DNA from 2 places in the Allobosea sp. GW822-FHT05A11 genome. Region 1 is predicted to be linked to the other one. Evidence: predicted binding sites of a transcription regulator. Region 1 holds the regulator's gene; the other holds the start of a gene.
The links. Region 1 encodes PhoB, which activates phosphate uptake and scavenging genes when phosphate is short. Its sites were predicted from a motif close to TGTCATNNANCTGTCAT; they were not measured.

Region 1 (4,415 bases):
AGCTTGAGATTGTTCGCCGCCTGGTCGTTGCGCGAGCGTCCGGCGCGGAGCTTGGCGCCGGTCGAGCCGACGCGCTCGGTCAGGATACGTTCGATGAAGGTATGGACGTCCTCGTCATCGGGACCGGGCGCGATCCGCCCCGCGACCGTATCGCGGGCGATCCCGTCGAGCGCGGTCAGGATGGTCTGGAGTTCCTCGGCCGTCAGCAGGCCGGCGCGACCGAGTTCGGCCGCATGCGCCTTGCCGCCCGCGACATCCTGCGGCACCAGCCTTGCGTGCTCGCCGGCGGCGCTCGACAGCTTCATCAGCCGCGGGTCCGGCGGCTTGCGGAAGCGGCCGCCCCAGAGTCGGGTCGTCTGGTTCATGATCTCGTTCCTCCCGTCAGGGAAGAATGGCCTCTTGACCGAGAGGCCGGCAAACGAAACGATCTCCGCCGAGATAGTCCAAAAAGGAATACCCCATGGCGGCCAGCCGGCCACCCCCGTCAGCCGCGGCGCTGAGGGCGTTCGCGACCGTCGCAAGGCTGGGCTCGACGGCCCGCGCCGCCCTCGCGGTCAACCTGACCCAGAGCGCGGTGTCCAAGCAGATCCTCTCGCTGGAGCATCACCTCGGCACGGTGCTGTTCGACCGCAGCCCGCTCGGCCTCAAGCTCACCGAAGCCGGCGCGATCTACCTGCCCTATGCGGAAGCCGCGCTGGAGCAGATGGAACGCGGCGCGCGGCGTCTCGCCGAGCGCAACGCCATCGCCCGGCCGATCCGCCTGCACATGGTCGCGATCGCCGGCGAGCGCTGGCTGATGGCGCGCTTTCCGGCCTTCGCCGAGGCCCATCCCGGCGTCGACGTGCAGTTCACCAATTACGTCAGCGAGAGCGAGACGGAGGAACCGGATATCGAGATCGCCCATGGCGTCCCGCCCTGGCCCGGAAAGGAGGCGCATTTCCTCTTCGGCCGCGATGTCGCGCTCGTCGCGGCGCCCAGCCTGATCGAGCGGATGGGCGGTTTCCGCCGCGCTGCCGATATCCAGAAGATGACCCTGCTGCAGCACTATCAGATGCCGACCTTCTGGGCCGAGTTCACCGAAGCGCATGATCTGCGCGGCGCAGTGCCAGAGCATACCGTGCGCTACGGCTATTATTCCGTGATCACCAGCGCCGCCGTCGCCGGCCTCGGCCTCGCGCTGGCGCCACGCTGCTACGTCGCCGACGAGCTTGCCTCCGGCGCGCTCGTCAATCCGCTGGGGCTCGGCTTCACCAGCGCCATCGGCTGCTGGCTGACGCGGCCGCTCGACCAGCCGCCGCGGCCCGGGCTGGATGCCTTCATCGCCTGGCTGCGGGCCGAGGCCGAGAGCTTCGACGCAGCGACGCGCGCGCCGCCCCCTTACGTCTGACCCGACCCGGCGAAACCTCCCCCTCGCCTGCGCGTTGTCACCCGAGGAGGAGGAGCCATGCTCACCATTCTGCCCGCCCCCGACCATGTCGCCGCCTATCGGCTGTCGCAAACGCTCACGGCTGAGGATCTCGACGCCATCATGGCCGATATCGACGCCCGGCTCGAACGTCACGAGAAGCTCGGCATCCTCGCCGACATGACCGATTTCACCGACATGACGCTGGCCGCGGCCTGGAAGGACGCGCGCTACAGTCTCGGCAAGCTCTGGGAGCTCAGGCGCTTCCCCAAGGAGGCCGTGATCACCGACAAGGGCTGGCTCGCCGGCTTCGTCGATCTGCTCGACCCGGCGATCCCCTTCGTCAAGGTCCGCGCCTTCAAGCCCGAGGACTATGACAAGGCCCTGACCTGGGCCGGCGATATCGAGGGCGGCCCGAACGCCTGAGGCTTACGCGGCGCCGCTGCGCGCGAAGGTCTCGTCGAAGGCGTAACCCGCGCCGCGCACGGTGCGCAGCGGGTCCTTGGCGTCGCCCGGCGTGATCGCCTTGCGCAGCCGCCCGACATGGACGTCGACCGTGCGCTCGTCGATATAGACGTCGCGGCCCCAGACGGCGTCGAGGAGCTGGGCGCGCGAATAGACCCGGCCCGGCGCCTGCATCAGGAATTCCAGCAGGCGGAACTCGGTCGGGCCGAGATGCAGTTCGCTCCCGGCGCGCCGGACGCGGCGCGTCGTGCGGTCGAGTTCGAGATCGCCGGCCGCGAGCAACCCTGCGACATGGCCAGGCTTCGCTCTGCGAAGAAGCGCCTGGATGCGGGCGATCAGCTCCGGCAGCGAGAACGGCTTCACGACATAGTCGTCGGCGCCGGTCGCAAGCCCACGCACGCGCTCGGTCTCCTCGCCGCGCGCCGTCAGCATGATGATCGGCACGCGCTCGGTATCGCGCCGCGAGCGCAGCCGGCGGCAGAGCTCGATGCCGGAGAGGCCCGGCAGCATCCAGTCGAGCAGGACCAGATCGGGCGTGGAATCGCGCAGATGCAGCTCGGCGTCATCCCCGCGCGCGACGCTGTCGACCTCGAAGCCCTCAGCTTCGAGATTGTAGCGCAGCAGCAGGGTGAGCGGCTCCTCGTCCTCGACGATCAGGATACGTGCGGCCATGATGGCTTCGACCTCAGTTTCCCGTCACCGCTTCGACCTCGATATTGGTCGTGTCGAGCTTCGGCCGGTTCACGTCGAGGGAATCGCCGGTGACGAGGTAATGGATCGTCTCGGCGATATTGGTGGTGTGGTCGCCGATGCGCTCGATATTCTTGGCGCAGAACAGCAGATGCGTGCAGAAGGTGATGTTGCGCGGGTCCTCCATCATATAGGTCAGGAGTTCGCGGAACAGCGAGGTGTAGAGCGCGTCGATCTCGTCGTCGCGCTTCCAGACCTCGAGCGCCTTCTGCTCGTTGGTCGCGGCATAGGCGTCGAGCACGTCCTTGAGCTGGGCCTGCACGAGGCGGCTGATATGCTCGAGACCGACGACCGCACGATGCGGCGGCTGGAACTGCCCGGCGATGGCGACGGCGCGCTTGGCGATGTTCTTGGCGAGATCGCCAACGCGCTCGATGTCGGAAGCGAGGCGGATCGCCGAGATCAGCTCGCGCAGGTCCTGCGCCAGCGGCTGGCGCCGGGCGATGGTGAGCACGGCCTTTTCCTCGACCTCGCGCTGGAGGTTGTCGAGGCGCTGGTCGGCCGAGATGATCTTCTGGGCGAGCGCGGTGTCGCGGCGAACCAGCGCGACCGTGGAATCGCCCAGCATGCGCTCGGCCATGCCGCCCATTTCAGCGAGGCTGCGGCGGATGCCTTCGAGATCGGTGTCGTAGGAGCGGACGATGTGGTCGGTCATAGGGGTGTCCTCCTCGTCGCCGCTTAGCCGAAACGGCCGGTGACGTAGTCCTGGGTCTGCTTCTTGGCCGGGTTCATGAAGATCGTGTTGGTCGGCGCGAACTCGATGACCTCGCCGAGATACATGAACGCGGTGTACTGCGAGATGCGCGCCGCCTGCTGCATGTTGTGCGTCACGATCGCGATGGTGAAGTCGCTCTTGAGCTGCTCCAGCAGGTCCTCGATCTTGCCGGTCGAGATCGGGTCGAGCGCCGAGGTCGGCTCGTCGAACAGGATCACTTCCGGCTTCTGCGCGATGGTGCGCGCGATGCAGAGGCGCTGCTGCTGGCCGCCGGAGAGGCCCATGCCGGAGCTCTTCAGCTTGTCCTTGACCTCGTCCCAGAGCGCGGCGCGGCGCAGCGCGCCCTCGACACGGTCGTCGAGCTCGGATTTCGGCGGCTTCTCGTAGAGGCGGATGCCGAAGGCGACGTTGTCGTAGATCGACATCGGGAACGGCGTCGGCTTCTGGAACACCATGCCGACCCGCGAACGCAATTCGTTCACGTCGACGTCGTTCGAGATGATGTTGCGGCCGTCGAGCATGATCTGCCCTTCCGCGCGCTGCTCCGGATAGAGCGAGTAGATGCGGTTGAAGATGCGCAGCAGGGTCGACTTGCCGCAGCCGGACGGGCCGATCAGCGCCGTGACGTGACGATCACGGAAGTCGAGATTGATGTTCTTCAGCGCCTTGTGCTCGCCGTAGTAGAAATCGAGGTTCTTCACCGCGATCCGGACGGGCGCCTCGGCATCGAGCGACTGGGGGGAGAGTTCAAGGGTCGAAAGCATCGACATTAAGTCCTCAAGGTCGGTCGCGACCGGGTTGGTTTCAAGCTCTACTTGCTGCCGGCGACGATGCGCCGGGCAACGAGCGAGAGCACGAGGATCGAGACGGTGATGATGAGCGAACCGGCCCAGGCGAGCTGCTGCCAGTTCTCGTAAGGGGCGGAGGCGAACTGGTAGATCGTCACAGGCAGGTTGGAGACGCCGCCCACGAGCGAGGGCGAGAACCAGAAATTGTTGTTGAGCGCGGTGAAGAGCAGCGGCGCCGTCTCGCCGGCGATGCGGGCGAGCGCCAGCAGGATGCCGGTGACCATGCCGGCCT
Region 2 (4,415 bases), on a different contig from region 1:
GCTCGTCGTCCTCGTGGTCGCGCGCGACCTGATGATCGTGTCGGCGGTGATCCTGTCCTGGCTGCTCGACAAGCCGTTGACGATCGCGCCGATCGTCGTCAGCAAGCTCAACACTGCCGCGCAGATCGGCTTCGCCGCGCTGGCGCTCGGTTCGCGCGCCTTCGGGATCGAGCTCGGCGCTGCCGCTCTGGTCTGTGAACTCCTCGTCGCTCTGTTGACGGTCGCCTCGATGACGGCCTATCTCGCCTTCTGGCTGCGCCACATGGCAGGTTGACGGGGCTTTATCCGCCATTGCGGCTTGGAACCCCGGGCCTCGATGCACATTTGTCTTGTCCCGCCGGCCGTGAGACGCGAGAGAGGCTGATCGATGACGTTGCAGCGCCAGATCGGCTTCTGGGTCGGCTCCCTTCTCGTATTCGTCCTGGTTCTGGTGATGCTGCGGGACGTGATGCTGCCCTTCATCGCGGCACTGGCGCTGGCCTATCTGCTCGACCCGCTCGCCGACAGGCTGGAGCGCATGGGCATGAACCGGTTGGCGGCGACGATCGTCATCCTCGTCGTATTCCTGCTCATCTTCGTGCTGGGGCTGGTGCTGCTGGCGCCGCTGCTCGGCCAGCAGCTTGCCGGGCTCGTCGCCCGCCTTCCGGGCGACGCCGCCAAGCTGCAGGCGCTGGTGCTGGAGAAGGGGGCGCCCTGGCTGGAGCGCTTCGGCGGCGCCGACCTGACCAAGGAAGCGCAGAACTCGCTCGGCAATCTCGTCGGGGACGGCATGAAATGGGTCGGCGGCCTGCTGCAATCGCTTTGGAGCGGCGGCACAGCCATCGTCGGGGTGTTCTCGCTCCTGGTGCTGACGCCGGTCATCGCCTTCTACCTGCTGGTCGACTGGGACCGCATGGTCGCGACCGTCGATAGCTGGCTGCCGCTCGACCATCGCGACACCATCCGCAGCCTGCTGCACGAGATGGACATGGCGATCGCCGGCTTCCTGCGCGGGCAGGCACTGGTCTGCGTTCTGCTTGGTGGCTTCTATGCGATCGGCCTCAGCGTCATCGGCGTGAATTTCGGCGCGCTGATCGGCATCATCTCGGGTTTCCTCTCCTTCATTCCCTATGTCGGCTCGCTGACCGGGCTGGTGCTTTCGGTCGGTGTCGCGACGGTGCAGTTCTGGCCGGACTGGACCTGGCCGCTGGCGACGCTCGGCGTCTTCCTGGCCGGGCAATTCCTCGAAGGAAATATCTTCCAGCCGAAATTCGTCGGTGATTCCATCGGCGTGCACCCGGTCTGGCTGATGTTCGCGCTGCTTGCCTTCGGCTCGCTGTTCGGCTTCGTGGGCTTGCTGCTTGCCGTGCCGCTCGCGGCTGTCATCGGCGTGCTCTGCCGCTTTGCCCTGAGGCAATATCTCGCCAGCAATCTCTATCACGGCGGCGATGCCACCCGCTCTGCGGCGGCAAAGGCGCGCGTCGACGCCGACGCCTGAGCCGCCATGTCCGACATTCCGCCACGCCCGCGCCAGCTCGCCTTCGACCTGCCGGTCGACAGCCGCCATGGCGTCGAGGATTTTCTCGTCGGCTCTTCCAACGAGGCGGCTTACAGCCTGATCGAGAGCTGGCCAGCCTGGCCGGAGGCCTGGCTGCGCTTGACCGGGCCGGAAGGGGCCGGCAAGACCCATCTTGCCGCGATCTGGGCCCGCGCCGCCCATGCCTGGACGATTTCGGCAGCGGAGCTGAACGAGGCGGAGGTGCCCCACCTCGTGTCCGGCGGGGCGCTGGTGATCGAGGATTGCGATGCCGGCCGCCTCGACGAGCGAGCCCTGTTTCACCTGATGAACGCAATCAAGGCGCGCGGCGGCTTCCTGCTGCTGACGGCGCGAAGCGCGCCCGATCTCTGGGGCGTTAGCGTGCCGGATCTGCTGTCGCGACTCCGGCTGGCGCCGGCCGCGACGATCGAACCGCCGGATGACGGGCTGCTGCGGGCACTGCTGGTCAAGCTCTTCATCGACCGCCAGCTCGTGGTCGATATCGCCGTGATCGACAGCTTGGCCATGCGGATGGAACGTTCCTTCGCCGCCGCGCGGCAGGTCGTCGATCGGCTCGACCGGCTCGCGCTCGAACGCGGACGCCGGGTGACGCGCCCGCTGGTGCAGGAGGCGCTGGCGGAACTGTTCCCGGAGGAGCCGGGTTGAACCCGGCCATCTCTGCGCAGGCCGCATGCTTCAAATCATGTCGCTTGTCATCGAACCGTCGCACTAGAATGGCTTCAACGGCGGCATGAGCGGCAAGACGACCAGGACGCGAGTGAAGCGCATGACCCTCGACACGGTGATCGACGAGTCGGAGAAGCTCTCCAGCGAGGCTGATGCGGCGCCCCTGCGCCAGCAGCCGGAGCGTTTCATGAACCGCGAGCTCTCCTGGCTCCAGTTCAACCGCCGCGTCATGGAGGAGGCTTCCAATCGCAGCCACCCGCTGCTGGAGCAGCTGCGCTTCCTCTCGATCTCCGCGAACAATCTCGACGAATTCTTCATGGTCCGCGTCTCCGGCCTGCGCGAGCAGCTCAAGGCCGGCGTGACCACGCGCAGCCAGGATGGCCTGACGCCAGCCGGCCAACTCGTCGCCATCGGCGAGGCCGTCGCGGCACTGACCGCCGACCAGCAGGCGCGCTGGGCCGAATTGCGCCATGAGCTGCACGAGAACCGCATTCACCTGCTCCAGCCCGGCGATATCGGCGCGCAGGACCGGATCTGGCTGGAGGACTACTTCCTCAATTACATCTTCCCGGTGCTGACGCCGCTGGCGATCGACCCGGCGCACCCCTTCCCCTTCATTCCCAATCTGGGCTTCACCATCGCGCTGGCGCTGGAGCGCAAGAATGATGGCCGTCAGCTCGACGCGTTGATCCGCGTGCCGACCAAGATCGACCGCTTCATCGAATTGCCGGATCTGGCGCGCGAGGGTTTGCATCGCTTCATCGCGCTCGACGACGCGGTCTCGCTGTTCATCAGCAAGCTCTTCCCCGGCTACGAGGTGAAGGGGGCGGGTTCCTTCCGCATCATCCGCGATTCCGATCTCGATATCGAGGAGGAGGCCGAGGACCTCGTCCGCGTCTTCGAAACCATGCTGAAGCAGCGCCGCCTCGGCGTGGTGATCCGGCTCGAGCTCTCGACCGGCATGCCTGACCATCTGCGCCGTTTGATCGTGCGCGAGCTCAAGGTCGACAGCGACGAGGTCGTCGAGGTCAACGGCCTGATCGGCCTGACCGAACTCTCGCAGCTCGTCGGCGTCGACCGGCCGGACCTGAAGTTCAAGCCGTACAATGCCCGTTTCCCCGAGCGTATCCGCGAGCATGGCGGCGATTGCTTCGCTGCGATCCGCCAGAAGGACCTGCTCGTCCACCATCCCTATGAGAGCTTCGACGTCGTCGTGCAGTTCCTGCAGCAGGCGGCGCGCGATCCCAATGTCGTCGCGATCAAGCAGACGCTCTACCGCACCTCATCGAACTCGCCGATCGTCAAGGCGCTGACGGAAGCGGCCGAGGCCGGCAAGTCGGTGACGGCACTGGTCGAGCTTAAGGCCCGCTTCGACGAGGAAGCCAATATCCGCTGGGCCAAGGAGATGGAGCGGGCCGGCGTCCAGGTCGTCTATGGCTTCATCGAGCTCAAGACCCACGCCAAGCTCTCGCTGGTGGTGCGCCGCGAGGCCGGCCAGCTCGTCAGCTACTGCCATATCGCGACCGGCAACTACCACCCGATCACGGCGCGCATCTATACCGACGTCTCCTTCTTCACCGCCGATCCGGTGATCGCGCAGGACGTCGCCCGCGTCTTCAACTTCATCACCGGCTATGCCGAGCCGGCCGGGCTGGAGCGAATGGCCGTCTCGCCGACTGGTCTGAAGCAGCGTCTGCTCGCCGACATCGCCGAGGAGGTCGCCCATGTGAAGGCCGGCCGCAAGGGCGCGATCTGGGGCAAGTGCAATTCGCTGGTCGACCCGGAGATCATCGACGCGCTCTATGACGCGAGCCAGGCCGGCGTCGAGATCGACTTCGTCGTGCGCGGCATCTGCTGCCTGCGGCCGGGCGTGCCCGGCTTGTCCGAGAATATCCGCGTCAAGTCGATCATCGGCCGCTTCCTCGAGCATACGCGCATCTACGCTTTCGGTGCCGGCCACGGCATGCCCGGACCCAAGGCCAAGATCTACATCTCCTCGGCCGATCTGATGCCGCGCAATCTCGATCGCCGCGTCGAGGCGCTGACCCCGATCCTGAATCCGACGGTGCATCAGCAGTTGCTGGATCAGATCATGTTGGCCAACCTGCTCGACAACGAGCAGAGCTGGACGATATTGCCCGATGGCGGCTCGCGCCGCATTGTCCCCGCGCCGAACGAAGAGCCGTTCAATGCGCATAAGTACTTCATGACG

Region 2: a site for PhoB is predicted at 2,228-2,244, ahead of AC1RLU_RS07720 (RNA degradosome polyphosphate kinase). Genes of this name have one in related genera too.

The regions. Positions count from the first base shown of each region.
Region 1 covers NZ_JBXAMI010000001.1:436,861-441,275, reverse strand. Annotated here, with positions in the region: gene argH (argininosuccinate lyase) at 1-365, opposite strand, end outside; gene AC1RLU_RS02155 (LysR family transcriptional regulator) at 461-1,387, shown strand; gene AC1RLU_RS02150 (SpoIIAA family protein) at 1,445-1,831, shown strand; gene phoB (phosphate regulon transcriptional regulator PhoB) at 1,835-2,542, opposite strand; gene phoU (phosphate signaling complex protein PhoU) at 2,556-3,275, opposite strand; gene pstB (phosphate ABC transporter ATP-binding protein PstB) at 3,299-4,105, opposite strand; gene pstA (phosphate ABC transporter permease PstA) at 4,147-4,415, opposite strand, start outside.
Region 2 covers NZ_JBXAMI010000002.1:510,526-514,940, reverse strand. Annotated here, with positions in the region: gene AC1RLU_RS07735 (CDP-alcohol phosphatidyltransferase family protein) at 1-274, shown strand, start outside; gene AC1RLU_RS07730 (AI-2E family transporter) at 368-1,477, shown strand; gene AC1RLU_RS07725 (P-loop NTPase family protein) at 1,484-2,182, shown strand; gene AC1RLU_RS07720 (RNA degradosome polyphosphate kinase) at 2,304-4,415, shown strand, end outside.